Regions from separate parts of the Ahrensia sp. 13_GOM-1096m genome, predicted to be linked through region 1. Evidence: riboswitches for the same ligand, from Rfam matches in the RefSeq annotation. Region 1 holds a riboswitch; each other region holds the start of a gene.
The links. Region 1 has a riboswitch for thiamine pyrophosphate ahead of thiD (bifunctional hydroxymethylpyrimidine kinase/phosphomethylpyrimidine kinase). Riboswitches for the same ligand answer to the same signal wherever they lie in the genome.
Positions count from the first base shown of each region.

Region 2: another riboswitch for thiamine pyrophosphate. It lies ahead of N530_RS0112580 (TenA family protein); the one in region 1 lies ahead of thiD (bifunctional hydroxymethylpyrimidine kinase/phosphomethylpyrimidine kinase).
Region 3: another riboswitch for thiamine pyrophosphate. It lies ahead of thiB (thiamine ABC transporter substrate binding subunit); the one in region 1 lies ahead of thiD (bifunctional hydroxymethylpyrimidine kinase/phosphomethylpyrimidine kinase).

Region 1 covers NZ_KK211156.1:365,915-376,703, forward strand. Annotated here, with positions in the region: gene N530_RS0115550 (SDR family NAD(P)-dependent oxidoreductase) at 1-80, shown strand, start outside; gene N530_RS0115555 (MurR/RpiR family transcriptional regulator) at 98-958, opposite strand; gene N530_RS0115560 (N-formylglutamate amidohydrolase) at 1,094-1,870, shown strand; gene N530_RS0115565 (TRAP transporter small permease subunit) at 1,867-2,433, shown strand; gene N530_RS0115570 (TRAP transporter large permease subunit) at 2,433-3,755, shown strand; gene N530_RS0115575 (TRAP transporter substrate-binding protein) at 3,818-4,852, shown strand; gene N530_RS0115580 (glutamine synthetase family protein) at 4,940-6,307, shown strand; gene N530_RS0115585 (aldehyde dehydrogenase family protein) at 6,311-7,690, shown strand; gene N530_RS0115590 (iron-containing alcohol dehydrogenase) at 7,692-8,837, shown strand; TPP riboswitch at 8,870-8,970, shown strand; gene thiD (bifunctional hydroxymethylpyrimidine kinase/phosphomethylpyrimidine kinase) at 9,021-9,836, shown strand; gene N530_RS0115600 (FAD-dependent oxidoreductase) at 9,833-10,789, shown strand, end outside.
Region 2 covers NZ_JIAX01000014.1:59,479-70,267, reverse strand. Annotated here, with positions in the region: gene N530_RS0112610 (anti-sigma factor domain-containing protein) at 1-596, shown strand, start outside; gene N530_RS0112605 (hypothetical protein) at 668-1,090, shown strand; gene N530_RS0112600 (fasciclin domain-containing protein) at 1,226-1,783, shown strand; gene msrB (peptide-methionine (R)-S-oxide reductase MsrB) at 1,927-2,439, shown strand; gene N530_RS0112590 (zinc metallopeptidase) at 2,440-3,126, opposite strand; gene N530_RS0112585 (PRC-barrel domain-containing protein) at 3,267-3,740, shown strand; TPP riboswitch at 3,847-3,962, shown strand; gene N530_RS0112580 (TenA family protein) at 4,040-4,702, shown strand; gene N530_RS18115 (extensin family protein) at 4,839-5,585, shown strand; gene N530_RS0112570 (acyl-CoA thioesterase) at 5,627-6,031, opposite strand; gene N530_RS18110 (DUF1344 domain-containing protein) at 6,092-6,331, opposite strand; gene N530_RS0112560 (DUF1344 domain-containing protein) at 6,505-6,753, opposite strand; gene N530_RS0112555 (DMT family transporter) at 7,066-7,989, opposite strand; gene N530_RS18695 (DUF1176 domain-containing protein) at 8,189-9,286, shown strand; gene N530_RS0112545 (DUF1499 domain-containing protein) at 9,328-9,828, opposite strand; gene N530_RS0112540 (hypothetical protein) at 9,962-10,294, opposite strand; gene N530_RS0112535 (glutathione S-transferase family protein) at 10,400-10,789, opposite strand, start outside.
Region 3 covers NZ_JIAX01000013.1:152,590-163,378, reverse strand. Annotated here, with positions in the region: gene fdxA (ferredoxin FdxA) at 1-258, shown strand, start outside; gene N530_RS0111750 (CarD family transcriptional regulator) at 569-1,168, shown strand; gene N530_RS0111740 (RNA polymerase factor sigma-32) at 1,340-2,194, shown strand; gene N530_RS0111735 (M48 family metalloprotease) at 2,205-3,713, opposite strand; gene thiQ (thiamine ABC transporter ATP-binding protein) at 3,852-4,586, opposite strand; gene N530_RS0111725 (thiamine/thiamine pyrophosphate ABC transporter permease ThiP) at 4,586-6,193, opposite strand; gene thiB (thiamine ABC transporter substrate binding subunit) at 6,200-7,195, opposite strand; TPP riboswitch at 7,249-7,344, opposite strand; gene N530_RS0111715 (thiamine diphosphokinase) at 7,430-8,086, shown strand; gene N530_RS0111710 (hypothetical protein) at 8,173-8,439, shown strand; gene N530_RS0111705 (ABC-F family ATP-binding cassette domain-containing protein) at 8,555-10,369, shown strand; gene aqpZ (aquaporin Z) at 10,482-10,789, shown strand, end outside.

The DNA of each region.
Region 1 (10,789 bases):
TCTTCTTTGCCAGTGAACGCTTGTCTGGCTATGTCACGGGCCAAGTTTTTGAAATCAATGGCGGGCAGCTTATCTGCTGATTAAAACGTCTGTAGAACTACGAAAACTTTCTAAAAAAGCGCGTGCGGTCAAACATGTTTTCTAAATCCTGCATGCGTTCTTTTGTCGTGTCCCAGTGATGCTCTTGAACTTCGGCGATCACAATTTCAGCCAGTAGCATACAGGTTACATTGGAGTCCCAAGCAGACGGAACGGCAATTCTGCTGCTAAAGCTGTGGCTGGCGTAATTGCTGATGGGGGACTTCCATTGGTCGGTAAAGAGTATTATTTCAGCGCCTTTTTCACGTACCATTTCAGCCAATTTTAATGTGCTGTTTTCATAGCGGCGAATGTCGAAAATAACGACAATATCACCTTCAGTCACGTCAATCAGATAATGCGGCCATGCATTCGAACTTGAGCTAATGTGCGTTACATTATTTCGGATAACTTGCATGTGCAAAAAGAAATAATCTGCAAGTGTGCGCGTAATTCGCCCACCCACAACAAAAATTCGTCGATCCACATCGCTCAGTTTTTGACACGCTTGGTCAAAAAGTTCGGTGTCAATGTCGGCCAATGAATGTTTGATATTGTCGATAACGGCATCGGTGAAACGGTTTATGATATGCTCGTTCGGCGCATTGTTTGCCCAGCCTTCGCGCTTGGCGATTGGACCTGAAATTTTCTCATTCAGCTCCTTATGCAGATGCGCTTGAAAGTCGGGAAAGCCCGTAAAACCAATCTTTTGCACCAACCGTGCGACTGTTGGCGTTGAAACCTCAGCGGCACTTGCCAGTGTGGTAATCGTACCTAATCCCGACGCTGGATAATTTTGCATAATGGTTTGAGAGAGCTGCCGTTCGGCGCGGGTGAGCTGATCTGTCTTATCCTGCAAACGTTCGGCAATTGATTTCATCGGACAGTTTCACCCCTTCGTTGAAAACAAGATTTAAAGTATCAAAGCAAAAAAGAAAATAGAATAAATCTTGACAAGCTCAACTCAATTGAAGAGGATTTTACAAAACGGGGATTTTGACGGAGGGTTTTTTACTTGTCGCAGACGCAGCAAACACCGCAGATTGAAGTTTTAAGAAGTGGTCATCAGTCACCATTCTTATTTGTATGCGAGCACGCGTCGAATTTTATTCCTGATGAATATGACAATCTCGGACTGCCAGAAGATTTGCGCCAAAGCCATATTGCGTGGGATCCTGGCGCTGCAATGGTCACGCGGTTTCTAAGCGAAAAGCTTAATGCTCCTGCGGTTCTTGGTGTGGCCTCTCGTTTGCTCTACGATTGTAATCGGCCGCCTGAAGCCATTGATGCTGTGCCATCGCGCAGTGAAGTTTTTGATGTTCCGGGCAATTTAGATTTGACTGCTGAGGACATTAAGGCGCGTGTCGATCAATTTTATCTTCCCTTTGAGGCGGCGCTAAAATCTGAACTTGATAAGCATGGCGCTGACATTGCGCTTGTTACAATTCATAGCTTTACACCCGTTTATAAAGGGCAGGCTAGGGCGGTGGAAATTGGTATTTTGCACGATACGGATTCGCGTTTTGCAGATACAATTTTAATGCATGCGTCTAAACATACTTCAATGAAAGTTGAGCGTAACCAACCTTACGGCGCGCAGGACGGTGTTATGCATACGCTTGTTGAGCATGGTTTGGGGCGCGGCTTGCTTAATGTGATGATTGAAATTCGAAATGATTTGATCGCGACAGATGCAGATTGTGAAGCTGCTGCCGATATGCTCGCTGGATTGTTTAGCGATGCCCTTGGAAGCGTCTCACAAACAGATCAGGCTAAGCAGGTGATTTCATGAGTTTTGCCCGTACCTATATCCGCAGTGTTGATGCCATGAATTATCGCATCGGGCGCGTGATGATGTACGGCATTTTTGTCATGGGCGGGATTTTGCTTTGGTCTTCGATTTCCAAAACCTTCTTTAATCCATCGCTTTGGACATTGGAAATGGCGCAATTTGCGATGGTCACTTACTACATTCTGGGTGGGCCATATTCGATCCAGATCGGTGCTAATGTACGCATGGATCTCTTCTATGGCGAGTGGAGCGATCATCGAAAAGCACAGATTGATGCGATTACGGTGTTGATGTTGATCTTCTATCTTGGTGTTTTGCTTTATGGCGCGCTTGGCTCAATGGCCTATTCGCTTGGGCATTATAAAAATGTGCCGTTCCAGTTTTATTGGGGCTTGCTCACAGGTGCAGAAGAAATAGGGCGCTTAGAACATAGCGCGACGGCATGGCGTCCCGTAATTTGGCCGATCAAACTCATCATGTGTTTCGGATTCTTCCTTATGCTGCTTCAAGCCATATCCGAACTTTTGAAAGACCTCATTCGAATTAAAGGCGGCACCGTTTAATGTCACAAGAGATGATCGCCATCTTCATGTTTTCCTCCATGATGCTGATGCTTTTTACAGGTCAGCGTGTTTTCGGTGCAATCGGTGCCATTGGTGCGATTGCAGCGATTGCATTGTGGGGCGTTGGCGGCTCAGATATTCCATTCTCATCGGCAATGAAAGTGATGAAATGGTATCCACTCTTGACGCTGCCTATGTTCATTTTCATGGGCTATGTGCTGTCGGAATCAAAGATTGCCGACGATTTATACAAAATGTTTCATGTCTGGATGGGACCGGTGCGCGGCGGACTGGCTATCGGCACAATTGGCTTGATGGTTTTGATTTCAGCGATGAACGGCCTTTCTGTTGCTGGTATGGCAATTGGCGCGACCGTTGCGCTGCCTGAACTTATCAAGCGTGGCTACGATAAGCGCATGGTGACAGGTGTTATTCAAGCTGGATCATCGCTCGGTATTCTTGTCCCGCCATCGGTGGTGTTGGTGCTTTACGCAATGATTGCACGCCAACCGGTTGGTCAGCTTTGGCTTGCGGGCATTTTGCCTGGCTTGATGATGGCCGCAATGTTTATGATCTACATCTATATTCGTTGCCGTATTCAGCCAGAGCTTGGGCCTGCGCTTCCGGAAGCGGACCGCGATATTTCACGCAGTGAAAAATTCAAACTGCTGCGTGCAGGACTGCTTCCTTTGTTCATATTTGCAGCGATGATGGTGCCGTTCGTTAATGGGTGGACATCGCTCGTGGAAAGCTCTGCCGTTGGTGCTGCAACAGCGTTTTTAGCGGCTGTTGTAAAGAAGCGTATGACGCGTGCCGTGTTTGAAGTGTCCGTGCGCCAAACGCTTGCGATCTCTTGCATGTTCATGTGGATTATTCTTGCCGCACTTGGCTTTGGCGCGGTGTTTGATGGTCTAGGTGCGGTCAATGCGATCGACGGATTGTTCACAGAACAGCTTGGGCTTAATCCTTGGATGATCCTGATTTTGATGCAGCTTTCATTCCTGATTATGGGCACGTTTTTGGACGACACAGCCATGTTGGTTATCGTTGCACCGCTTTATGTGCCGTTGGTGGATGCGCTTGGTTTTGATTTGATTTGGTATGGCGTGCTTTATACAATCACGACACAGATCGCTTATATGACGCCGCCATTCGGCTATAATCTGTTCTTGATGCGGGCCATGGCACCGCCGGACATTACGCTTAAAGATATTTACGCATCAATCACGCCATTTGTGCTGGTGATGTTGTTCGCACTGATCTTGGTCATGCTGTTTCCGCAAATCGCGATGTGGCTGCCAAACTACGTATACGGGAAATAACAAGAACCTCGCAAAGAGGCGGCAACTGTTTTTTAAATAGAGCTGAAACCGAGGAGAGTACCATGACGACAAGACGTACATTTATTAAGGGTGCGGCATTGGCTGCACCAGCCGCTGCATTGGCAACACCTGCCATTGCACAATCAAAAATCAAATGGCGTATGCAAACTTATGCAGGCAGTGCATTGGGTGAGCACGTTATCAAACCAGCGATTGATACATTCAACAAAATCGCCGGCGATCAGATGGAAATTGAACTTTTTTATGCCGACCAATTGGTTCCAACGGGCGAGCTTTTCCAAGCTTTGCAACGCGGCACAATTGATGCAGTTCAGTCTGATGATGACTCAATGGCTTCACCAACCGAGGTTACTGTTTTTGGCGGTTACTTCCCGTTCGGCAGCCGTTATTCGCTGGATGTTCCGGTATTGTTTAACCAGTATGGGTTGAAAGAAATCTGGGATGAAGAATATGCCGCTGTTGGCGTGAAACACATTTCAGCTGGTGCATGGGATCCATGTCACTTTGCCACAAAAGACCCGATCAATTCATTGGCCGATCTTAAAGGCAAGCGTATCTTTACATTCCCAACAGCTGGCCGTTTCTTGAGCCAGTTTGGTGTTGTGCCTGTAACGCTTCCTTGGGAAGATATTGAAACTGCTGTTCAAACTGGTGAACTTGACGGCATTGCTTGGTCTGGCATTACCGAAGACTACACAGTTGGCTGGGCAGATGTGACAAACTACTTCCTGACCAACAACATTTCGGGTGCTTGGATTGGCCATTTCTTTGCCAATATGGACCGTTGGAATGAACTACCGGACAATCTGAAAGAACTTCTGACTGTTTGTATGGAGCAAAGCCATTACTATCGTCAGTGGTGGTATTGGGGCGGTGAATCCGATCTTCGTGTGAATGGCGATAAGCTGAAACTGACAACTATTCCAGATGAGGAATGGGCGACAGTGGAAGATGCAGCTGTTAAATTCTGGGATGAAATTGCCGCAGAATCGCCAACGAAAGCAAAGGTTGTCGAGATTTTCCGCAAATATAATAACGACATGAAAAAAGCGGGACGTCCATACCGCTACAGCTAAGCTTTAGCTGGGACTTAAATAAAGCCAGCGCCGAATTTCGGCGCTGGTTTAATGTGAAAATAGTTACTTACAGAGAAGAGAACTTTCATGGCAGGTACGATGTCGTTTGATGCGCTAAAACAAAAAGTATCATCGGGTGAGATTGATACAGTTCTTGTTTGCCTTGTTGATATGCAGGGCCGCCTAATGGGTAAAAGATTTCACGCGCAAAACTTTGTAGACAGTGCCTACAAGGAAACTCACTGCTGTAACTATTTGCTGGCCACAGATTTGGAAATGGCCACGCCAAGCGGATACGCGTCGACCAGTTGGGAAAGCGGTTATGGCGATTATGTCATGCAGCCTGACCTTGAGACGATCCGTCCAATGCCTTGGCTTGAAGGAACGGCGATGGTGCTCTGTGATGTGCTTGATCACAACACACATAAGGAAGTTCCGCATTCGCCGCGTGCAATTTTGAAGAAACAAGTCGCGCGCCTTGCTGAGCTTGGGTTTGAAGCCAAAGCCGCGACGGAACTTGAATTCTTCCTTTTTGAAAAAAGTTTTGAAGAAATTCGCAAAAGCGGATTTCGTGATTTAGAGCCAATTAGTGGCTATAATGAAGATTACAATATTATGCAGACCACGCGTGAAGAGGTGGTTATGCGTCCGCTGCGTAATCATCTTTATAATGCTGGTATTCCCATCGAGAACTCGAAGGGCGAGGCTGAGGCTGGCCAAGAAGAGCTTAATATTCGCTATTCAGATGCGATGGATTGCGCCGAATTTCACACAATCGCTAAACATGCGACCAAGGAAATTGCTTGGCAGCAAGGACATGCAGCAAGCTTTTTGCCTAAATGGCATCATGAGCGCGTTGGTTCATCCTCTCATGTGCATATGTCGCTTTGGACGAAGGACGGCGAGGCTGTGTTCTTTGACAAGGATGGCGACCATACAATGTCGCAAACCATGCGCCATTACGTTGCCGGCATGCTCAAATATGCGCCTGACATGACTTATTTTCTTGCGCCTTACATCAATTCCTATAAGCGCTTTTCTGCTGGCACATTTGCGCCAACAAAAATTATCTGGTCGATTGATAATCGCACGGCAGGGTTCCGTCTTTGCGGCGTTGGTTCAAAGGCAGTTCGTATTGAGTGCCGTATTGGTGGCTCAGATATCAACCCTTATTTGGCGATTGCCGCCATTATTGCTGCTGGTATTAAAGGGTTGGAAGACAAGTTAGAACTCGCGCCGCCAAGCAAAGGCGATATCTATAAAGACAACAAGGCTAAGACGCTGCCGACATCGCTACGTGATTCTGCTGAAACGCTGCGCAGTTCCAAAATGCTGCGTGAGGCAATGGGGGATGATGTGGTTGATCATTATGTACGCGCAGCGACTTGGGAGCAGGAAGAATTTGATCGGGTCGTCACCGATTATGAAATCGCACGTGGATTTGAAAGAGCGTAAATAATGACAAAACTATTGAAGTGTATTTCGCCGATTGACGGTTCGGTTTATGCCGAACGTCCGGTGTTAAGCAGTGCTGAAGCGCGTGATGCTGTTGCAAAGGCCAAATCTGCTCAGCTTGAATGGGCAAAACGTCCCTTGCAAGAGCGTATTGATTTGGTGCTGGCAGGCGTTGCCGCCGTTGGTGCAATGAATGATGAAATCGTGCCAGAACTTGCCCATCAAATGGGCCGTCCTGTGCGCTATGGCGGCGAATTTGGCGGCTTTGAAGAGCGCGCAAAATATATGGCGAAAATTGCTAGTGAAGCATTGGCGGATATTGAAATTGCGGATGATGCGCAGTTTCGCCGTTTGATCGCGCGTGAACCGCATGGCGTTGTGCTTGTCGTTGCGCCTTGGAATTATCCTTATATGACGGCGATTAACACGGTCGCGCCTGCTTTGATTGCAGGCAATAGTGTTGTGCTTAAGCATGCGACGCAAACGCTGCTTGTGGGCGAACGCATGGCAAAAGCGTTTCACTCTGTTGGTATTCCTGAAGAAATATTCCAAAACGTGTTTCTTGACCATGATACAACGTCGGCGCTTATTGCTGAGCGCAGCTTTGGCTTTGTCAATTTTACAGGTTCTGTCGGTGGCGGCAAAGCCATGGAAAAAGCTGCTGCTGGAACATTTACCGGTGTTGGGCTTGAGCTTGGAGGCAAAGACCCAGGCTATGTGATGGAAGATGCAGATCTCGACAGTGCTGTTGATACGCTGATTGACGGCGCAATGTTTAACGCTGGTCAATGTTGCTGCGGCATTGAACGCATTTATGTGGTCGAATCTCTCTATGATGCTTTCGTAGAAAAAGCGGTCGCCATTGTTAAGGGCTATAAGCTTGGCAATCCGCTAGACAAAGAAACCACGATGGGGCCAATGGCGCATGTACGTTTTGCGCAAGAAGTTCGTGCGCAAACTGCTGAAGCAATTGAGGCAGGCGCGATTGCGCATATTGAAACCTTTGCGGAAGATGATGGCGGGGCCTATTTGACACCGCAAATTTTGACCAATGTGAACCATGATATGCGCGTGATGCGCGAGGAAAGCTTCGGTCCTGTTGTTGGCATCATGAAAGTCAAAGACGATGAAGAAGCTATCGCGTTGATGAATGACAGCGATTACGGCTTAACCGCATCGCTTTGGACCGCAGATATCGACCGCGCTTTGAAAATTGGCCGCCGCATTGAAACGGGCACCGTTTTCATGAACCGTTGTGACTATCTTGACCCAGCGCTTTGCTGGACCGGCTGCAAGGATACAGGCCGCGGCGGCGGGCTTTCCGTAATCGGTTATCACAATTTGACCAGACCAAAATCTTACCATTTGAAGAAAGCAAACTAACATGAACTTGACTGCTAATTGGTCATATCCGACAGCCATTCGATTTGGCGCAGGCCGGATTTCAGAAGTCGCCGATGCATGTATTGCAGCGGGTATTTCAAAGCCGCTTTTGGTAACGGACAAAGGCTTGGCGTCCATGGATATTACATCCAAGACGCTCGACCTTATGGAAGCGGGTGGTTTGGGCCGCGCGATGTTTTCCGAGGTTGATGCAAACCCGACAGACTTGAATGCTGCAGACGGCGTCAAGATTTACCGCGATGGTGGTTTTGACGGTGTTATCGCATTTGGCGGCGGCTCTGGTTTGGACCTTGCAAAAGTTATTGCTTTTATGGCTGGTCAGACGCGTCCGCTTTGGGATTTTGAAGATGTTGGCGACTGGTGGACGCGTGCAGATGCAAGCGCTATCGCACCTGTAATCGCTATACCAACAACGGCTGGAACAGGGTCTGAAGTTGGCCGTGCGAGCGTGATCACCAATTCTGAAACGCATGAAAAGAAGATCATTTTCCATCCGAAAATGCTTCCTGTGACTGTGATTTGCGATCCGGAATTGACGGTCGGTATGCCGAAATTCATCACGGCTGGTACGGGCCTTGATGCTTTTGCGCATTGTGTCGAAGCTTACTCCAGCCCGCACTACCACCCAATGAGCCAAGGCATGGCGCTTGAAGGCATGCGGCTTGTAAAAGAATATTTGCCGCGCGCCTATGCGGATGGCAGTGACATTGAAGCGCGTGCGCATATGATGTCTGCTGCTGCAATGGGGGCAACGGCTTTCCAAAAGGGGCTTGGAGCAATCCACGCGCTTAGTCACCCGATTGGCGCATTGCACCACACGCACCACGGCACAACCAATGCGGTTTGTATGCCTGCAGTGTTGCAGTTTAACAAAAGCGCTATTTCAGATAGATTTAATGCGGCCTCCGCATATCTGGGAATTGAAGGCGGCTTTGATGGTTTTTGCGCCTATGTTGATGAACTCAACGCGTCGATGCAAATTCCAAAAACCTTGACGGCGCTTGGCGTTAAAGACCCTGACCTTGATCGTTTGACTGCTGATGCGCTGCGCGATCCAAGTACAGGTGGCAACCCAATTGAAATGACTGCTGAAAATACACGCGCACTGCTTGAAGCACTTCTTTAAGTTGCGCATCTAAAAAATATAAGTTACAGACGATTTATCCGTCGGGGGGCCCATTAGGGCTGAGAGGTGCTTGCACCGACCCGTCGAACCTGATCCGGGCAATGCCGGCGTAGGGAACGGGTAAATCGCAAAACTTATTGCGACCAATCTCCTTTTCTCGCCGTTTTGCCCCTTTGTGGAGGCATGATTGCGTTGAAAAGAATACCAATTGCACTGACAATTGCTGGCTCCGATAGTGGCGGCGGCGCAGGCATTCAGGCCGATTTGAAAGCCTTTAGTGCCAATAAGGCCTATGGCGCGAGCGCCATAACTGCGATCACGGCGCAGAACACAACATCCGTTATGGCTGTTCATGAAGTGCCTACTGACATTGTCGCGGCGCAAATCTCTGCGGTTCTGTCCGACATTTCAGTCGATGCAATCAAGCTCGGCATGTTGTTTTCGGCGCCGATTATTTCTGCTGTTTCCAATGCGCTGAAAACCTATGACGGAAAGATCGTCGTTGATCCGGTGATGATTGCAAAGTCCGGTGATATGCTTTTGCAAGATAAAGCGATCAGCGCTTTACTCGCAGAAATCCTTCCGCGCGCTGATCTTTTAACACCGAACCTTCCTGAAGCTGCACGATTGCTTAATTGCGATGTTGCAAATTCAAATGATGAGATAATCGCGCAGGCCAGAGCGCTATTGCAGCTCGGTCCTAAAGCTGTGTTGCTGAAAGGTGGCCATGCTGATGGCGGCATTTGCACCGATGTTCTTGTCGATAAAAGCGGCGTTGTTACAAGCTTCACGGCTCCGCGTATCAACACGAAGAATACGCATGGTACAGGCTGCACATATTCAGCTGCGATTGCTGCGCATTTGGCACATGGCGAGGAAATGGTTGCGGCTGTTCAGCGCGCACATGATTATTTGCACGCATCGATTTGTGCTGCTGACACATTAGATGTTGGCGCAGGGCACGGCCCAGTTCATCACTTTTCTGCGATGTGGACATGACCCAAATCACCATCATAGGCGGCGGTGTTGCTGGGCTATGCGTCGCGCGCAGTTTACGTGATCGCAGCGCCGATGTGCGCGTTATTGATCGGCACGGCGCGCTTGGACCGCATGCTTGCTCATGGTGGGCAGGCGGTATGCTTGCACCTTTTTGCGAAGGTGAAAGCGCTGAAGAACCGGCTGTACGGCTTGGGCAAGAGGCGGCGGATTGGTGGGATGCAAAAACCCACGCTGTTAATCGCTGCGGCACGCTGGTTATCTCGCCCACACGTGACAAAGCCGAGCTAATACGGTTTGGCCGAAGAACAAGCAATTTTGAAACGATTTCAGGCGCTGACATTGATGCACTTGAGCCAGACTTGGCTGGCCGCTTTAACACGGGCCTTTTGTTTAAAGATGAAGCGCATTTATCACCACGCTTGGCGCTTAGCCATCTGCGTGACGGTTTAATCGCTGACGGTGTGACATTTGAAACCGCTGATGCTGATCCAGAAGTTTATGCCAGAGGCGGTTTGACTGTGGATTGCCGCGGATTTCAGGCACGCGACACGATCACTGATTTGCGTGGTGTTAAAGGCGAGATGCTCATTCTTTCTTGCAAGGATGTTACGCTCAACAGACCCGTGCGACTGCTTCACCCACGTATCCCGCTTTATGTCGTCCCACGCGGCGACGGTATTTTTATGCTTGGCGCAACGATGATTGAGAGCAGCCAAAAATCACATGTTACGGCGCGTTCATTGCTTGAATTACTCAGTGCTGCCTATGCATTGAACCCAGCTTTTGGCGAAGCTGAAGTCTTGGAAATCGGCGTCGATGCGCGTCCGGCTTTTCCTGATAATTTACCGCGTATTCGCCGCAATGGAAATTTGATCCGTGCAAACGGGCTTTTCCGTCATGGCTTTTTGCTCGCACCCGCAATGGCGCGAATGGTCGCCGAAATGATTTTTGAC
Region 2 (10,789 bases), on a different contig from region 1:
AAGCCAATTTGCGCAACCGTGTTGCCTGGTGGAACTCTCAATTTGTAACGCTTGCAGACGAGGTTGAACCTGTTGAGGCGCCTGCGTCTGTGCTGCGAAAATTGGAAAGCCGTCTTTTCACATCGGCGAGCACTGAAGCTGGTTGGTGGCGTTCGCTCGGTTTCTGGCGCGGGCTTTCTGTTGCATCACTGGCAGGACTTATCGTTGTTGGCGGTCTTTATGCGAATAATGTTATTTCGCCGCCGCAACGTGATGGTGGCAATGTGTTTGTGGCGCAAATGGCCGGTGAAAATTCCGACCTTCGCCTTGTTGCCTATTATGATGATAGCGCCAAGAAACTGCGTTTAAAGCGCACGGCTGGTGAAGCGGCTGAAAGCCGTGACTTCGAATTATGGATCATTGCTGGCACGCAAGATCCTGTGTCTTTGGGTGTTCTGCCGACAGACGCAATTTATGAAGTCGATGTGCCTGAGGAACTTCAGGCTGCGATGTCTTCTGAGGCGGTGCTTGCGATTACCGATGAGCCAGATGGCGGTTCGGCCACAGGCAAACCAACGGGCGCTTTGCTTGCTGCAGGACCTGTTCAGCAAATTTAATTGCTGATGCGTGAAACTATTTGTCGGGCTGCTCCGTGACTGCTTTTGAACATGCACAAAGGGAGTTTCCAATGACTAAACTTACATCATTTATCACAACTACAATTGCATCTGCGGCCATTGCCACAGGTGCATTCGCAGCTGCTCACGCATCACTGGGCGTAACAGCCTCGGACCAAGATGTTTCAGGCGGCACTGTGACGGCAGCAGAAATTACGGCTGGCGAAAATGGCTGGCTTGTTGTTCACCGTACAGATGACACCATGAAACCTGGCCCAGTTGTTGGCTATGCGCCAATCAAAGAAGGCATGAACATGGATGTGACTGCAATTTTGACTGAGGAAGTTGCCTCTGGCGACAAGCTGATGTTGATGGTTCACTCTGAAGCTGGCGGCATGAAAACAGGTGTTTTTGAATATACGCTTGGCGCTAAAGAAGATGGTCCAATCAAAGTTGACGACAAATTGGTAATGAGCGTTATTAGCGCTCAATAAGCGCCTTTAAAATCCATTCAAAAGAAGCCGCCGAAAATTTTCGGCGGTTTTTTTGTATTTAGTGAAACTAAATCAGACGCTGCCGCGTGACTACTTTTGAACATGCACAAAGCATGATTTTAGAGGAGTTATAAAATGAAATTCACGACATTAAAAACAAGCGTTGCAGCTTTGATCGTTGCAGCATCGGCTTCCACTGCATTTGCGATGAACCCAGAAGTTGGCGGCGCGCCAATGTTTGCAGACAAAAACATCATTGAAAATGCTGTTAACTCAAAAGACCACACAACATTGGTTGCTGCTGTTAAAGCTGCTGGCCTTGTTGAAACGCTTTCAGGTGAAGGCCCGTTCACAGTGTTTGCACCAACGAATGATGCATTTGCAGCTTTGCCAGAAGGTACAGTTGAAACTCTTTTGAAGCCTGAAAACAAAGATCAGCTTACAAAAATTCTGACTTGTCATGTTGTTGCTGCGGACGCGATGTCAAAAGACATCACAAAAATGATCGACGATGATGGCGGTGCTCATACTGTTAAAACAGTTGGCGGCTGTGAATTTACTGTCAAATATGAAGGTGACAAAGTGATGATCGAAGACGGTCAAGGCAATGTTGCTAACGTAACAATCGCTGATGTTGACCAGTCAAATGGTGTCATTCACGTGATTGACAAAGTTCTTCTACCTGCAAGCTAATAGCAGGGTTGCATGTTGTTCGAAGTGACTTCGGACACATCGAAAATTGCCCTCAACCTTAGGGTTGGGGGCTTTTTTATGAAAATGCAAACGCGCTTTGGACCAAACTTAAAGTTAGACTATAAACAATTGAGGAGATCGTCATGCAACGCAGAAGCTTTTTAAAATACAGCTCTATAATAGGCGCGAATATCGCGATGCTTGGCGCTGGTATCGTTTCGACGAAAGCTGCCACGGGAAAATACCCGCCTGAAGCTGGTGACATGACCTATGAGGTCACCAAAACGGCTGAAGAATGGCGTGCGATATTATCTGAAACTCAATATGGCGTTCTTCGTGAAGAGGACACCGAGCGCGCATTTACAAGTCCGCTCAATGATGAAAAACGCGCTGGCACATTTCATTGCGCAGGGTGCGATTTACCAACTTATGCATCCGAAACAAAATATGACAGCGGCACAGGCTGGCCGAGTTTTTACGACAATATTGATGATGCGGTTCGCACCAAAGAAGACAGCTCGTTTTTCTCCACGCGCACAGAAGTGCATTGCCGCCGCTGCGAAGGCCATTTGGGCCACATTTTCGATGATGGACCGGAACCAACGGGATTGCGCCACTGCTTGAACGGTGTCGCGCTCAAATTTGTGCCTGCGTAATTATCGCAGGAGCCTAATCCACCGGGCTAGGTTCAACAGGCTCATTAACGCGCCTGCAACATAGGTTAAAGCGGCTGCTTTTAGCACAGATTGGGCGACTGCTAGATCTTCGCCTTGCAAATACCCGCCCTGTTTTAAAATCGGCAGCGCTTTGTTGAAGCTGGCATCATATTCAACAGGCAGGGTGAAAAGATGCACTAGAACGCGCACGGCCAAGAGCATTATGCCAAGTGCAATCATTGCAAATATTGCGGCAGGTGCGCGCACAATGACAAAGAGTACAGGCGCAGCAATAAAGAATATGCCTGCGATCTTATCGGTCACCATGGCTATGCTAACCAATCGGTGGCGATTTTTAAGGCCGCGCTCATCGCGGTGATGCTGAATGGCATGGCCGACCTCATGTGCAGCCACAGCAATAGCGGTCAGGCTTGGGTCATGAAAGTTCTTTGATGACAGGCGCACAACACGGTCTTGCGGGTCATAATGGTCGCCGTGCTCCGTTTCTTCAACGCGAACATTTTCCACCTCAAATGTTTCTAACAGGTGACGCGCAAGTTCGCCTCCAGTGCCGGGGAAGTCAGCCCGTGGTTCACTGTGCTTTTCCATTGTGTGCTTTACCCAATATTGGGGCGCATAAATTGCAGCCAATATAAGCAAAAAACCAATTCCGGCTATTAACACCATTGCAGACCCTAAAAAGTTAACGGTTCGTTATGGAACCAATATGGGGGTTCGCGCGCTTATATAGCAAGAAAGCGGTAAATGCCGCAGATAAATTCAACAAGCTCAACACAGAAGTGAGCAAACAAGAATTGGATAAGAGGATGTTTACAGACCTTAAAATTATTGAAGCGTCAAAACGCAAAACTGGCCTTGCTGCATTTTTGCAAGCGGCTTTGGTTTCAAGCACCTTTATTGTGGGTTCGCTTGGCGTTGCACAGGCTGATGATTTATCCAATGCTTATGCCGTTGAAGGCGAAAGCGCTTATTCTGAAAGCTTTGATGAGGCGATGATTGAAGAACATCCGCTCAATGATGCTTGGATGGGCATGACTGTTGAAACCGCCGATGGCCAAGTGGCTGGTTATGTTTCAGATGCTGTCATGGCGCCCAATGGTGACATTGAAACATTGTTTATTACACCGGGCGGTGAGGGCCGTTTGAACGAAGAAATCGTTATTGATGCACGCAGTGTGCAGCTTAATGATTGGAACGTGACAACAAGCTATACGCTGCGTGCTTTAGCCAGCCTTCAAACGCCGGACGAATATTTGCAAACCGCATCACTGGTTGAATAATCATACCCAAACTGCATGAATATGAGGGGCCTTATGGCCCCTTTTGGTTATTTCGGCAATACGTCTGGCAGAAACGTTGACGGCGGGAAAGCTTCCGGTTATCGGTTGACTAACCAAGGGGAGCCCCGACAAGAGGCTGAGAGACCGCTCGCGCAAGCAGCGCGGTGACCCTTCGAACCTGATCCGGATCATGCCGGCGAAGGGATGGGAATATGCGCCTGCCCTTTGCCGGCCTCTTTGCGAGGCCGACCTATGCCAATAGCTTGCGGTCTCGCTGTCAGCCACGAAAGGGCAGCACCATGACCGAACGTTTCACCGAAATTCTCAAACAGGCCAGTGAACCAACCTGGACGATGGCCGTTCAGCACCGGTTTGTCAGCGAACTGTTCGCTGGGACCATCTCTAACAAAGTGATGACCTCCTATCTTGTGCAGGATCACCGTTTCCTCGACAGCTTTTTGACGCTGCTCGGTGCGGCGATAGCTTCGGCCGATACGTTTGAGGCACGACTTCGCTTCGGCCGTTTCGCTGGCATGGTGGCTGGCGAGGAAAACACCTATTTTCTACGAGCTTTCGAGGCGCTAAGTGTGACAGATGAGGACCGGGCGGCCACCCCTGATGGCGAGCCGACAAAAGGCTTCCAATCGATCATGAGGGAGGCCGCTGCGACCCGCTCTTATGCGGCGGTGCTCTCTGTTCTGAACGTCGTCGAGGGGTTGTATTACGATTGGGCATCACGCGCGCCAAAGGCACTGCCGGAAAATTTTGTACATGCCGAGTGGATCACTCTCCACGACAACCCTGAGTTTCAGGCGTTCGTCGCGTTCTTGCGCGCCGAGCTCGATAGGATAGGGCCAGCGGCTCCGGAAATCTCCCGCGACTTTTTCTTAAGGACTGTGTCGCTGGAGCTCGATTTCTTCAACGCTGCTTATGAAGTCGGCAAAGAACCAAGTCGGGTCTGACCTCAAGTGGCCCCTTTTGGGTTATGTAACACTTTCTTTACCAAGTTTGCACACGGCGCGTTCACCAACGGGCCGTACAATCTGTTCGGGGACTCACATTAGGCGATTGCCTAAAAACCGAATGGATGAAGCGGCTATGTCTTTGCCACGCAAAAAAAGTGTGACTTTCTTAAGCTTGATTATCACATCAGGAATCCTTGCTGCTTGCGGCACGGGGGCAAGCTGGGTGGACGGTGTGCCGACGCCAAGTGCTGGCGTGGACCAATCAACGAAGACCAGTTCGATATTTTCTTTTCCGCGTTTGGGTATTCCAGGCTTTGGTAATCGGCAGAACACTGGTTTGCCTGCCGAGGAACAGCAATGCCGCATTGCGCTTAAGCGTATGGGTGTGACATTCCAAGATATTCCAAGAATTTACGATAATGCCAGTTGCGGTATTGAGCATCCTGTTGAGGTGAGCGCTTTGGCGCGCGGTGTTGCGCTTAAGCCTGCTGCGAAATTGAACTGTCAAGCAGCGCTTGCTATGGCGCAATGGTTGCAACGCGATGCTGGCCCAACTGCACGCTCACGCTATCTTTCAGGTATTGCCGAGATTAGGCAGATGTCGTCTTATTCATGCCGTCAGATTGCACGCACAGACAAATGGTCGGAACATTCCAAAGGCAATGCGGTGGATATTGGTTCGTTTAAACTGAAAAACGGCCGCGTGATTAAAGTTGCCAAGCCAGCCTTTTTTGCTTGGCGTGAGAAGAGCTTTTTGAAATCTGTGCGCGGGCAGGCGTGTGACCGGTTTGGTACGGTGCTTGGACCGGGCGACCGCGATCACCATGACCATTTCCACTTCGATATACGCCAACGTTCAAAGACCTATTGCAGCATGTGATTGCTGGATGGGGTGGTTATCTCATATCGTGGGATAGGCCGTTACTTCGGTAAGGGCGGAATTTTGGTTGGTTTGCCGTTTGTATCAATCGCCACCATGGTAAAGCGTGCGAAAGTCACCCGTTCGCTGACATCTGTTAGATAACGCTGCGCCCACGCCTCAATGTATAAAACCATTGAGCTATTGCCGATTTTTTCAATGTCCGAATAGATTGAAAGCGTGTCGCCCACTTTAACAGGGCTGGCAAACGACATTTCGTTGACTGCGGCGGTTACAATGCGCCCGCCCGCGCGTTCTGCGCCGCGAATACCGCATGCCAAATCCATTTGTGCCATCACCCAGCCGCCGAAAATATCGCCGGCAGCATTGGTGTCGCCCGGCATGGCGAGTGTTCGGATTGTCAGTTCACCGCGCGGATTATCTGGCTTAGAATTTGGCATTGTCATCCTCCGTTTTTCGCATCGTATGTAACCGTGAAGCGAAGTCCAGAGGTTTGTACATTTAGATCAATCAATCAACATGATGTCAGTTGCGGTGCCATCATCATTTGTGTTGAGGATCACATTTGCGCCTTCAGCCAAGATTTCAAGCGGAATGCCTTGAGCAACTTTGTACTCCTTGCCATCGGCAAGCGTGATCTTCATGTTATCAAGATCTACATTTTCTACCGTGCCTTCGATTTCTGCAGCAAAAGCTGAAGCGGTTGTCGCGGCGATAATAATCAATGCAAAAGCAAATTTTTTCATCGGTCAATTTCCAATAGGTTTTGCCCGTACACAGCCGCTTTATAGGATTAAAGCGTTGCCGGACGAGGGGATGTTAGGGCTATGGAAGAATGCCGGCAAGCGGTCATTTGACGGCATATTGATGGCCGAAAAACGGCAGGCAAAATAGATTGCCTGCCGCCGAATTTATAAAATTACATCTTTTCAACAGATGTCAGCACTGTCGTGCCGTCTTCATATGTTACCTTGACTGAATCGCCGACTGCGAGCGCTGAAACATCAACCTCTGCGCCAACTGTCCATGCGGTGCCGTCCTCAAGCATGACTGTGCCTGTTGCCGGTTCAATGGCGGCTACGACACCTTCGCCTTCACCAGCAAAACCTGGCAATGTTGCGCCAAGAACAGATGCACTTACTAGGGCTGCGGATAGTAGTTTTTTCATCGTCGTGTTCCTTTTAAGTTTAACATTTAAAGATGCGCAACGTCTGAACGTTTAGGGTTGGGGGATCGAGGTGTTCAGCCGTTCCGCTCCACCAATGTGGACGATAGTGGTATTAAACTCAAATCACTTGATGTTAAAAAATCAAGTAAAAACAATGACATAATTATGCCTTATTTGGTTTCGGTTTGCCGTATTTAGGTGTGTTCGTGCGGCTTTGCTGGAAGCGCGTGAGCCATAATTCTGTTGTGAGCGCCCAAGCGGTTGGGCAAGAGCGATCACAAAGATGCAGGAGAATTTTGAGTTGATCGCTTGTTACGAAATTTGAGTGCGTCCGCGCAGCCGCAACATTGGGATAATTTCAACCGCGAGCATGGCTGCGAAGATCAATAGGCAGCCAATGTAGCCGGAAAAGCCAATGCGCTCGCCAAGAATGATTGCGCCGAAGAGGGCCGCAAAAAGCGCCTCCGATGACATGAAAATGGCAGCTTGCGGCGCGGTTGTATATTGCTGGGCAACGGCTTGAAGCGTGAAGGCGACACCGCCAGAGACGACGCCAGCGAACAGGATTTCAGGCGCTGCGGCAACAAGGATTGCCCATGACATTGTTTCAAAAAAGGATGCCAGCACAAGACCAAGTATGGCGCAGGTGAAAAATTGTGTTGTTGCCAAAGTAAACGGCGTGTTGCCGCCGCGCTGTGTGGTCAATACGCGGCCAAGAAACAGCACATGACATGCCCAAAGAACCGCGCATAAAATAGTCCAATAGTCGCCTGTTGTCAGGCCCGTGAGGCTGCCGCCAGACAAAAGAAAAATGCCTGTAAGTGTGAGCGCAGAGGCAGGCCAGATAATGGTGTGCGGCACTTGGCGCAGCACAAGCAAACCAAGCACGGGCACCATGACAACGTAAATGCCGGTCAAAAAGCCAGAATTGGTAACGGAAGTCGTCAAGAGGCCGATTTGCTGGGTTGCCAATGAGCTAAACAATATGGCGCCGAGGATTGCAAAATTGAGAAGATTTTTGCGCGTTAAAGTTGGCTCGCTCTCAGGCATTGTGCGGGCGCGGCGCTTTTGTTCCCAAATCGCAAAGGGCAGCACCGCAATCGCTGCGGCTAAAAATCGTATTCCGGTGAAAAATATTGGCTCAATTTCGTCCATCGCCGTTGATTGCGCAACGAAGCCCATGCCCCAGACAGCGCCGACAAACAGCAATAATAGATTGGCATAAATACGGCGCATGTTCAGCTGCTCCAGTCTTGTTGGGCTCAAATGAGCGAATATGAAAACTTGTTGATGTTTTGCACGCTTAGCCCTTGTTCTCAAGCGCATTTCTGCCCACGATGGTCGTCAGGTTTATACGGAACTCAAGTCGGGCGCACTGGAAGTTTCATTGTGTCTGTCCCACATAAACTTAATTGATCAACAGGTGCAATTTAGCATGACCCAATCGACGAGATTAACTAGAAATGCGACGATAGCGCTGTGGGCAATGGCCATATGCTCGATGCTTATTATTGGAATAGGGCAAAGCGCCCATGCCAACCAATTCAAGCGCGTGCGCGATGTGAATGTGGCATGCAACAATGCGCTGCTTTGTAATATCTATATTGCGAACCGGAGTGTTTCTCTCTCAAGTTTTGGTTTTAGACGAACAGCAGCACCGGATTCACCTGTGCAGATGGTGATCAGCGCTCGGCCTGCTTTGCGCGGTGGCAGTAATTTGCAAATTATGGTCGATGGCGAAATGGTGATGCAGCTTGATGTATCAAAGCTTAGCTACCGCGCTGCGACCTATGAGTATCTCTATAATGATCAGGAAAACGTGACCAAGCTGATGAAGGCTGTGCGGCGCGGTAAGCAAATTCAAATCAGCTACACAACACGTTCGGGACGCACGACAGCGCCATTTTCACTGTCAGGTATTACAGCTGGGTTTATCTTTGCCGATGAGGCTCAAGGCAGGATCGGTTCTAATAATGCGCTTATGGCGCTGAGCGCCAATGTGCCAGCCGAGGCAGATGAGGCGATTGAAGAAGTCAATATTACCAACTATTCCAGCTGGTCGGATGTGCCCGCTGATCTGCTGCCGTTTTTTGGAAAAGAAGCCGGGCGTTGCAGCAATGAAATCGGCGAGGGCCAAAGCCGCGTTGATGGCGGGTTTTCGGCAGGGCTGGATGATGGTTATAAACTCATAGCGCTGCCTTGCGGCGATGCGGGTGCCTATAATTATCCTTATGCTTTTTGGATAGAGGGCGGCGATATGTTTACGCCGCTTGCTTTGCCTGTGATGAGCAATGAAGGCCCGAGCGTGAGTGATTTAGCGTGGAATATTGTTTGGGATGGTGAAACGCGCGAACTTTACGCGTTCTTTAAAGGACGTGGTCTGGGCGATTGCGGGACCAGTAACCGTTGGACCCTTGCAGGTGAGGGCGGAACCTATCGCTTTGTGCTTGTTGAGGCGCTCGAAAAATCTGCATGCGATGGTATCTACAAAGAAGATTTATCGGATTACAAAAAGCTTTGGCCCTTAAACTGATGCGAGCCAAAGTTGATGCGAAGGCCCGAGAGGCTTGCCGCTTAGTGCGGCAGCTTTGCGGTGATCGCTTTAAGGCGCTTTAAATTCACGCCTGCATCCGAATAGCCAATTTGTGCGCGCGCATAAGCGATGAGGCTGGCCGTGCCGTCGGCATTATCAATAGCGACAAATTGATTGGTGTCTGGAAAACGCATTAGATTGCTGCGCGTCACATAGCGTGCGGCCAAAGGATCGGCACGATCATCAACGCGCTCATAGATCACGCCGCTTTCTTGAAACGCCTTGTCGATCATAATGATGAGCTCTTCAGCCTTGGCATTATAGGTTGGAAGCGTTTCATTTATTGCTGCATCAGATTTACAAACATCCGCGCTGCACAAAAGCGCATCATGTGGCTTTGTTGTGCGTTTGATATTTGTCAGATCAATCGCGCCTAAATCTGCATTGCCAAAAAATAACTGCCAGCTTTTCTCCCTTCCATAAATGATGAATGAAAGGGCCGCGATGAACACGAGTAAAACGATAATGAGAAGTATTTTCATAGCGCGTATATAAGGCGCTGTTTTTCGAATTCAAAGCCAAAACCAAAAACGCCGGCTGTTACACCGGCGTTTTTCTAAGCCCGTATGGTGGGGGGCAAAATGACGGGCTTAGTAATAGCCGCACATTGTGTGGCTAGTATCGTGTTTTTTCAGGCTGCGTGAAATCTTGGACGAGGTTTTTTGTCATGGCGATTAAACCGCCAGCCATAACCAAAAGACCTGCACCCATTGCGCCGAATATAAACAGGTTGCCGCTGTCAAATGTCAGATCGGACGCGACGTCCGGTGCGGCAAGCATTCTGGCAAGGGCCATTACAGATGCTGCACTATCCATTGTTTGGGCGCTGGCCGATGCCGTGAAGCCAATAAAAAGTACCAGATTGGCGATAAAGAATGTGCCTGCAACAATCATAAGTGAGCGGCAATAGCCGCGCTCGATTTCCTGTTCATTGTGTAACATACGCATAATTTGATCTGCCTTTTAAGCTTTTATCTTGTTGGATAAAATTTGCATCAAATTGGGGCATGATGAGGCGCGTAATTAGGCCATGTCGAGGTAAGTTTGTGGCCGTTATGTGGCAGGCAGCCAATCCAAGGTCACATGATGTGTTTGCTTAGAGACATTACTTAACCATTTGTTAATAAACGGAAAGCGCTCCATCTCAAATTTGCCAATTTCACCGGCTGTGTGCGTGTAGGCATAAAGCGCAATATCCGCAATTGTATAATCATTGCCAGCGATGAATGGCGTTTTTTCCAATTGTGCTTCCATCACGCCAAGCGCGCGGTGACCGGAAACAAGCAAAGGGTCAAGATGTTCAGGGTTACGCAAATGGGCGCGCTGCTCATATTTAAAAATGGCTTGCCGTGTTGCAATGGTGCCTTCGTGGAAGTTCTGCTCGAAGAACAACCATTCATGGACTTTTGCAAGGTCATAACGATCGACGGGCAGATAAGAACT
Region 3 (10,789 bases), on a different contig from region 1:
GAAGGCGACAATATGCTGGTCATCCATCCGGATGAATGCATTGACTGTGGTGTTTGCGAACCTGAATGTCCTGCAGAAGCAATCAAGCCGGATACAGAGCCGGGCCTTGATAGCTGGCTTAAGATAAATACCGAATATGCGGATAAATGGCCGAACATCACCATCAAGCGTGATGCGCCTGATGATGCAAAAGAGTTTGACGGCAAACCAAACAAGTTCGAGCAATACTTTTCGCCTGAACCTGGCCAAGGCGATTAAGCCTGTTTGGTAGCTTACCCTAAGCCAGCTTGTTAACTATAGAATCGCCCTACTTTTTCATGCTGCGGTGCACGATGTTGCAAGCCATTGAAAAACGCCAATTTTTGTGTTATACCTGTTGATAATGTCATTCTGCACAAAAATTTGTTGGTCCCAATTTTCACAAATCCAAGAATAAATATTCTTTGATTGGCTTTAGCGCGTTTAGCGTTGCCTGAGCCAACAAATATATTTTGTCGAATGACGTATGACAATAGCTTCGGCTGCAACCAATGGTCCGGTCACAATACCGGACGGGAGTACTGATTACATGGCAACTGCGCCCAAAAAAACATCTCAGCGTCAAGGTTTTAAAACAGGCGAATTTATTGTTTATCCAGCCCATGGTGTTGGACAAATTACAGTTATTGAAGAGCAAGAAGTTGCTGGCCTAACAATGGAACTCTTTGTCATCGAGTTTCATAAAGACAAAATGCGTTTGAAAGTGCCTGTGGCAAAAGCACTCACAATCGGCATGCGTAAACTTTCTGAGTCTGGTTTTGTTGATCGCGCTCTTAAAGTCACACAAGGCCGTGCCCGTGTAAAACGCACAATGTGGTCACGCCGCGCTCAAGAATATGATGCGAAGATCAACTCAGGTGACATTATTTCAATTGCTGAAGTTGTGCGCGACCTTTACCGCGCTGAAAACCAGCCTGAACAGTCATATTCCGAGCGTCAGCTTTATGAACAAGCTTTGGACCGCATGGCACGTGAAATCATGGTCGTGAAGAAAATTTCTGACACAGAAGCCGTGCGTTTGATTGAAACAAATCTCAACAAAGGCCCGCGCCGTGGTGCAAAGGCTGAAGGCGAAGATGGGGAAGCTGAGGCTGTAACCCCAGCTGAAGGTTCTGAAAAAGCTGCATAAGCCATCTTTTTTCTGACATTTTTGAACGCCCGAAAACACCCAGTTTTCGGGCGTTTTTATTTTGGGTGGTGCTCAAAACCAGAAAAACAAGGCTTTTCTTCAATTAGAAATGAACCATTTTGCGTCTCACGCGTAATCCCTTTGTAACAAACGTTATTAAAGGAGTGCATCATGGAACCAGCCCGACGCGATATGGTTCGCACCGCAATGAATGCCCCTTATTTGGAACGCGGCGAAGAGCATGATCTGGCCGTTGCTTGGAAAGATAGCCAAGACCAAGAAGCACTCCACAAAATAACAACCGCCCATATGCGCCTTGTTATTTCCATGGCGTCAAAATTCAAAAATTTTGGCCTGCCGATGAGCGACCTCATTCAAGAAGGCTATGTCGGCTTGCTCGAAGCCGCAGCACGGTTTGAGCCAGAGCGCGAAGTGCGCTTTTCAACATACGCCACATGGTGGATCCGCGCTTCGATGCAAGATTATATTTTGCGCAATTGGTCAATCGTGCGCGGCGGCACAAGCTCAGCCCAGAAATCATTATTCTTCAATTTAAGACGACTGCGCGCAAAGCTAAGCCAAGGCGGCGATCTTCTCTCACAACCTAATCTGTACGGCGAGATCAGCCAAGCGCTTGGCGTTTCTGAAAAGGATGTCGCATTGATGGATTCGCGCCTATCTGGTCCTGATACATCCCTTCATGCACCTGTGAGCGATGATGAAACGGGTTCAGCAACCCGCATGGATTTTCTGGTCGATGACCGTCCATTGCAGGATGAATTGGTGGAAGAAAGCATTGATACAGAGCGCCGCACATTATGGCTTCATGATGCCATGCATGTGCTCAATAAGCGGGAACGCAGGATCATCAGTAAAAGACGTTTGAGCGAAAAGGGCGCGACCCTTGAGGCATTAGGCGTTGAACTTGGCATTTCCAAAGAGCGTGTGCGTCAAATCGAAAATCGCGCACTAGAAAAAATGCGTTTTGAGCTTGAGAGTGATCGCCGCGTAATCCTAGCCAAATAATCAAGGCACCCTACTGCGTGACGACTTTATATAAAGTGCCAGGCTCCAATGCTTGGCCTTCAGACACGCCATTGAGTACGCGAAACAATGTTTGAGCGCTGGTAACATCGCGCATTCTGGCAGCCATGGTGGCAACACTATCGCCAGCTTCAGCTTTTAAAATACGAATACGCAGCGGTTTCAAATCCGCTTTTTCCGATGCCGATAGCAATCGGAAAGACGAGCGAACCTTACCAGCCAAAACCGATAGTTCAGGCGAACCTGCCGGTGCAGCTGTCAAAATGCGGTAAACAGCGCCATTGGCGCGCACCACCGTGACATCAAAATCCCAGCGTCCAACAGATGCTTTTGCCGTAGCAGCTTCCAATCCATTGATTGATGCTGCACGCACCGATGAAACGTCCAAACCTTCAACCCAGCCACTGGCAATATATTCGGTCAGGCTTGTCGTCTTGGCAACTTCATCACCATCAAAGCGGATCGCTGCACCATCGGCCGAGCGGCCACCCAAAACAGCTTCAGGGCGGTTTTCAATGTCAAAGCCTTCTGGAAACTCGAACGTAATGCCAAGCTTCACATGGCTATAACGCTGCGCACGCACATAGCCCTCATCGGCATTATCGCCAAACATCATGCCATTGAGACCACGCATATAGCTTTCGCGGTCCCGTGCGCCCGTGCCGCGCCCACCAAATTTACGCGCATGGCCAACTGCCAAGGTAACACGCTGCGGTGTTGAAGGGTGCGTCGATAAAAAATCAATACCCTTATCGTTCGCGCCAGATGCGCTGCGATAAGCATTAAACGCCGCCATACGTTGCTGAAAAGCGGCCGCTGCATAAGGATCATATCCAGCTTCGCCAATAGCCGAAATGCCAACAGCATCTGCTTCCAACTCTTGGTTGCGCGAGAATTGTGCAAGGTCAAGTTTACCGCGCACAAGGGCACGTCGGCCGGCTTCCTTGTCACGCAAAACATCCGAAACGACCCGTTCGGCCAGAACAGCTTCTTTTTCCCGCTCTTGGCGCAAGATGCCGTGGTTTGAAGTTACGTGTGCCATTTCATGCGCGATAACAGCAGCCAATTCAGCGCTATCACTCGCCAATGCCAGCAATCCGCGCGACACATAAAGATAACCGCCCGGCAACGCAAAAGCGTTGACCACCGGAGAATCCAAAATCGAAATTTGATAAACTTGGCTTGGATTGTCAGAGACAGTCACAAGCTTGCCCACAATACCGGCAACCATGCGCTCCAAAGCAACATTGGAATATTCACCGCCATAGGTTTCCAATATGCGTGGATGCTGCAAAGCGCCTAAACGCGCCAATCGGCCTGAGCGCACATTTTCTGCAATGATGGGCGACTTTGATGGTGAAAGCGACGGGTCCGATGCAAGGTCAACAAAGCTCTGGCATGCGCTGAGCGCAATTGGCGACACTAAAGCCAAAACCCGCAACCATTTTGATGCGGGCAGTGGGAACAATCGCTTTTCTAATTTATGCTGAACTAGGACCATATTGAAAATGCGCCGCTTGGCAAAATCCGATTCTATTAATGTGTCATATCCAATAGCGGGATAGATGCCGCTCGCAAAGCAAAAGATTTATCTATCGCAGCGCTAAACCTGAAATCAGGCAAAACAACGTCAAATTTATCACGTTCTGCGCCCTATTAAATAATCACGCACCGCTTCATTCTGATTTTGCGTTTTAGCAAGCTCACTTGATGGTCCATGATAGACGACACCTTTGGGGCCTAAAAATACAAGATCTTCGCTAATATGAAGCGCATCTTCTGGTGAATGCGTCACCATCAGCGTTGTCATAGCGTTTTTATTGGCAAGCGTTCCGACAAGATCGAGCATTTCGCGGCGAAGGCCCGGCCCAAGAGAAGCAAAAGCTTCATCCAGCAACAATATTGGTTTATGCCGCACCATCACACGGGCAAGCGCAACACGCTGCCGCTCACCACCTGAAAGCTGGGCGGGTAGCCGCTCTCCATAATTTTCCAAACCAACGCTTTGAAGAGCCATATTGATCTGCTCTTTCTCGCCAGCGGACAATTTAAGCGAAGGCGAAATACCAAGGCCCACATTCTTAAAAACACTCATATGGGCGAAAAGATTATTCTCTTGAAACACCATCGAAAGTGGACGGTCTCCCGCGGCGCGGTGGGTATTATCTTCTCCGGCGAGCCAAATCTCGCCTTTCTGGGGAATTTCAAAACCTGCCAGCAAGGACAACATTGTTGATTTGCCCGAACCACTGGCCCCCATGATCGCGGTGATAACCCCTTGGCGAAACTGCGCATCAAAATGCATGGCAGGCATGCCAGCATCATAAGCAAATGTGACATCACGTAACGCAACACTGATTTTATCAGTCGTCATCACTTTTTATCCTTTAAAGAGACGCTACTGCGGTCTGCGAACATCAAAATTGCCAAGGTAAACACGCACAATATAAGCGCCAAACCTGCTGCGTCATTGGTGCGGTAGCTGCCCATACGCTGCAAGATTAAATACGGCAAAGTCTGCACTTTTTCTGATCCAAAAAGCGCAATGACACCCAGATCGCCGAGCGATAATGCAAAGGCAAAAGCAAAGCCAACAGATAAAGGCTTGATCATTACCGGCAACAAAACCAAACGCCATTTGTCAAAACCTTGAATATTAAGTTGCGCGCATAAACGGTCATGGCGTTGCGCTGCAGTTTGCCGTGCAGGCAGCACAAACCGCATCGCAAATGGAAGTGCCATAGCCGCATTAACGCTGACAACCAGATAGGGCGCAGCTTCATATATGCTCACGAATGGCCGCAATAAAATGAACCATCCAGCGGCAATCACAATCGGCGGCACGACAAGCACCAGCGATGCTGCATGACTATAGGCGCCTTGCATAAAGCCAGCGCGAACAGCCCCCTCGCATAAGGCCAGCGTAACGACAATACATAGGCACGCCGCAAGAGCGCCCAGCACAAAGCTTGTCATAATGGCTTTTTGAACCGCCGCTTGGCCAAGCAATTTAATAAGGTCGGCAGCAATGCCTTTTGCAAAGATCGCAATAAATGGCGACGCAACAAACAGTGCCGCCACGCCAAGCACAATCACCGCCAAGATGACTTGGCTTGCCTTATGTTTGATCAGCAAAGGACGCGTGCGTTCAAGCGTCATGCCAGCATCAATATTGCCGCCAGCGCGGGCAAACATATAGACAGAAAAGGCGGTCAGTGCGAGTTGCATGACGGTTAAAACCACAGCGCGCGGAATATCAAAATCAAATGTCAGCGCCTGATAAATACCGACTTCCAGCGTTGTGGCACGCGGACCGCCGCCCAGCGTTAGCACCACGGTGAAAGAGGTAACGCACAGCATGAATACCAACGCCGACGCGTTAAACAATGCAGGGCGCATATAAGGCCAACAAATATGGCGAAGGCGCTGTAGCGGCCCCATATTAAGCTGATGCGACAAGCGTTCATACTCCGCAGGCATAGCATTAAGAGCGCCAAGAATAACACGCGCGACAAGCGGCATATTGAAAAACACATGCGCGATTAAAATGCCGGACAGTCCATAGATCGTGCCGATAGGCAATCCTGCCTGCTTGAGCGCTTGCGTGACAAAACCTTGATTTCCGTAAAGTGATACGATTGCTAAAACCGCTACGATTTGCGGCAAAACAAGCGGTATCGCAAACAGGCGGAGCAGCAATTCACGGCCATAAAAATGCTTATACTCAAACAGCAAAAACCCGACAGGAATGGCAAACAGTGCCGACAACAACGTCGATAGTGCCGCCTGCCAAAGTGTAAAACGAATGATACGCCAGACAACAGTGTCTGTTGCAATATCAATTACATCAACCTGTGAGCCGCCAAGAGCCGCAAAAACAACCAGCGCAATAATGGCGCCTAGCGCCAATGCTGCCAACAGAAAAAGGGCCAGCGGCGGAATCGCAAGCCCTAATCCTTGGTATGGTTTTGTATATTTCAAACCTTGTTACCGGCTCATAACTTCAAGCCATTCAGCAACCCAGTCTTTACGGTTCAAAGCAACGTCATCTGATGAATAAAGCAGCGCATTGTCTGGCTGAACGAGCTTATCAAAAACCGGATTAAGCGGCTTTGATGTCGCAGCAGCAGGAAGCATCCAGTTTGTTTCAGGAATAATGTCTTGGAATTCTGGGCTAACGACGAAGGATAAAAACTCTTTCGCCTTCGGGTTTTCAGCGCCTTTTTTCGTCAAGCCTGCCACTTCTATTTGCATGTAATGGCCTTCAGAAAAAGCCGCCGCCTGATATCGATCATTGTCTTCGGCAATCATGTGGTAGGCCGGCGATGTCGTATAAGACAGAACCATTGGCACTTCGCCATCTGTGAACAGCCCATAAGCTTCTGACCAACCCGGCGTGATCGTCAAAATGCGATCATTTAATTTGGCATAGGCCTCCGGTGCATCATCGCCATATAATTTCTTAATCCATAACATCAAACCAAGGCCCGGTGTTGATGTGCGCGGATCTTGAATTGCAATCTTGTTGGAAGCATCGCCGTTTAAAAGCTCTTCCATGCTGGAAGGCGGCGTAGCAATCTTTTGCGTGTCATAAACAATGGCGAAATAACCATAATCATAAGGCACGAAAACATCATCATTCCAACCGCCAGGAACGGCCGCCGCCTCAATGTCCATGCCGTGCGGTGCAAAAAAGCCTTCGGCTTTGGCTTCCGCAATCAGGTTTTGGTCTATACCCAGCACCAAATCAGCATCGGTGTTTCCACCTTCCAGCCGCAATCGGTTGAGCAGTGCGACACCATCGGCGGCAGAAACAAATGTTACGTCACAGCCGCACTTTGCTTCAAATGCTTTTTCAACTTGCGGGCCCGGACCCCATTCAGCTGTAAAGCTCTCATAGGTATAGATAGTGACGTCCTGCGCATGCGCATGCGTCGCGACAACACTGCTCAGCAAAGTGCCCAATAGGATGGATTTTCTCAAAGCTTCTCTCCTTGTTTTAAACAAGGGACAAACACAACGTTTAAGGGGAATTCCAAAACCGTGCGCCTAATCCCTCCGCCGGTGTTAACCGGATCAGGTTCTACGGGTCGGATTACCTCTCAGCCATTATGGCACCCCGTTAGACAAGTTCCGCAATAGCATTTGTATAAAAACGCGGCAAGAGCGCCAAGCTTCGCTATTGCGCTGTAATTTGCCAATGCTTATGACTGGGCAATGTGTAATTCCAGCTCAATTACGATCCTTTTAGGCGGCACCTTACAGGTCGATGACGACCTAAAAGAGCGCGTCAAAAACAGCTATGTCGTGGCTGCCGATGGTGGCATTGCCCACGCAAAGCCTCTTGGCTTAATGCCAGATATCTGGATCGGTGATTTTGATTCCAGCACTTCTGAATTTTTTGATGATTATCAATCCGTTGAAAAAGTGCCTCACTCTTCCAATAAGAACCAATCCGATGGCGAGCTTGCTCTTGATCTAGCTATTGCCCGCAAACCGCAAACGATCACCATTTGCGGCGCACTTGGCGGCAAACGAACAGACCATGTGCTTTTTATATTATTGGGTGCATTGAAATACGCTCTGGATAATCCTGATATCGCATTTTATCTAACCAGAGGTGATGAAACGGCTTTTCCGCTGCTTCCAAACCGTGAATTGGCGCTACATTGTGCGCCGGACACGACATTTTCAGTCATCCCCTTTAGTGCGCTAACCGGCCTCACCGTCTCAGGTGTAAAGTGGCCGCTACGTGATGAAAATATTGCGCTGGGCTCAACCCATACGCTGTCAAATATGTCAAACGGCAAAACAAAAATTAAGCTGGTTGACGGCTATGCTCTTGCCTTAGTTCAAAATAAGCATAGTTTATGATTGTAGTGGAAGGGAACATCTACAACCTGTCAGAAAAATGAGACATAGTTCTGCTTTTCTGACCCTATTAACTCGGGAGCATATCCATGAAGAAAATTACAGCAACAATCGCAGCACTCGCAATGGCAGGCGTAGTCGCAACAGGCTGCACAAACTCTGATCTTCGCGCAGGCGGTGCAGGCGCTATTGTCGGTACTGGTGCGGCCCTTATTGCTGGTGGCAACACTGAAGCAGTATTGCTTTCTGCAGCAGCAGGCGCAGCAGCTGGCGTCGTTATCGGCCGCGTAGCACAAGGTTCAAGCCAGTGCTATTATTCAAACGGCCGTGGTGGTTACTACAAAGCACGTTGCTGATCTAAAAATAATTGAATTTGAAAGCCCGTCTTTTGGCGGGCTTTTTATTGGCCTTGATTTCAGCGCTTGAAACCGCCAAAGCCTGATCGAAGAAACGACAAAGGTTATTATGGCAATCTCCCCGCCCCTACTGCGCTTGGAAAATATATTACTGACTTTCGGTGGCAAACCGCTCATCGAAGAGGCAAGCTTTTCCGTGCATACAGGAGACCGAATAGCGCTTATCGGGCGCAACGGCTCCGGCAAATCAACTCTTTTAAAAATCGCCGCAGGCATTACTGATGCGAGCGATGGTGATGTCACATCAGATCGTAACGCCACCGTGCGTTATTTAGCGCAAGCCCCAGATATGGCGGATTATGCAACGGTTGGTGAGTATATCTCAAAGGGCCTTGGCCCAATGGATGATCCACACCGTGCCAGCTATTTGGCAACAGAACTTGGGCTGGATGAAACCAGATCGCCCCAAGGGCTTTCTGGCGGCGAGGCGCGGCGCGCAGCGCTTGCGCGCACTTTAGCCCCTTCACCTGATATTCTGCTTTTAGACGAGCCGACCAACCACCTTGACCTGCCCGTTATTGAATGGCTGGAATCCGAGCTACAACGCTCAAAATCTGCCATCGTATTGATTTCACACGATAGGCGTTTTTTACAAAACATTACCCGTAAAACTCTGTGGCTTGACCGTGGACGCTTACGGGAAAACAGCGCGGGCTTTTCACAATTTGAAGATTGGCGCGACAAACTTTTAGAAGAAGAAGAACAAGAGCTTCACAAGCTTGGCCGCAAAATTGTGCGCGAAGAACATTGGGTAACGCACGGCGTATCAGGTCGCCGCAAACGCAATATGCGCCGCTTGGGTGAATTATCAGAACTAAAATCAGCTTTCAGAAATCATCAACGTGCCGAAGGCAATGCCAAGCTAGAAACAAGCGATGTACGCACCAGCGGCAAGCTGGTCATTGAAGCCGACAACATCGCCAAATCCTATGGCAATCGCACGTTGGTTAAAGACTTTTCATTGCGTGTGCATCGCGGTGATTGTATCGGCCTTGTTGGCCCCAATGGTGCAGGCAAAACAACATTAATCAAAATGCTAATTGGTGAACTGGAACCCGATAGCGGCAGCGTTCGCCACGGCACCAATCTTGATATTGCGATGCTGGATCAACGCCGTGATGCGCTCAAGCCGGATGAAACGCTCGAAAACTTTCTAACCGATGGACGCGGACAAACGCTCGTCGTCAATGGCGAAGAAAAACATGTGTCGTCCTACATGAAAGATTTTCTTTTCAAGCCTGAACAAGCCCGCACACCGGTCAGAGAATTGTCGGGCGGCGAGAAAGCACGGCTGATTTTAGCCAAATTGCTCGCACGCTCAAACAATTTGCTGGTTCTCGACGAACCAACCAACGATCTTGATATGGAAACATTGGACCTGCTGCAGGAAATGATTGCCGACTTCAAAGGCACCGTTCTACTTGTCAGCCACGACCGTGATTTCCTCGATAAAACCGTTAATGCGATTATTGCGCCCGATGCAGAAAATACAGGCCGCTGGATCGCTTATGCTGGCGGCTACACCGACATGCAGGCGCAGATTAAAGAAATAAAAGCAGCAAACGCGCCAGCGAAAAAAGACGCCAAATCTGAAAAGTCGGCGCAATCAAAGCCAACAACCGCCAATGCAAAAGGCAAGCTTTCCTATAAGCAGAAATACGCGTTGGAAACGCTGCCTGCCAAAATGGATGAGATTACCAAGAAGGTGGCTCAGCTTGAAACCAAGATGGCTGACCCTGCCTTTTTCGCCAAAGACGCAGAAGGGTTCAGCAAAGCAGCCAAGGAACTTGAGGCTTTGCAAAACAGCCACACAGCCATGGAAGAAGAATGGCTGGAACTGGAAATGCTACGCGAAGAACTCGAAGGTTAAAGGCGTAATACTTTAAAGAATGATTTTAAGGATTGTAAAACCAAGTAACAATTTACATTATACATGTGCAGAAACTATCTGTGTTTTATTATAGGATTTATACATGTCTACAATGAAAAAAGTATCAGCAGAATTCTTCGGTACATTCTGGCTGGTGTTCGGTGGTTGCGGCAGCGCCATTTATGCCGCGGGCATAGCCGATGTTGGAATCGGGTTTCTTGGGGTTGCGCTGGCATTTGGTCTGACCGTTTTGACTATGGCATATGCCGTTGGAGGCATTTCTGGGGGGCACTTTAATCCTGCGGTCTCCATCGGCTTGGTGTTCGGCGGACGCTTCAGTGCCAAAGAGCTACCGGCTTATATTATTGCGCAAGTTGTCGGCGGCCTTGCAGCCGGCGTTATGCTTTACCTCATTGCAAG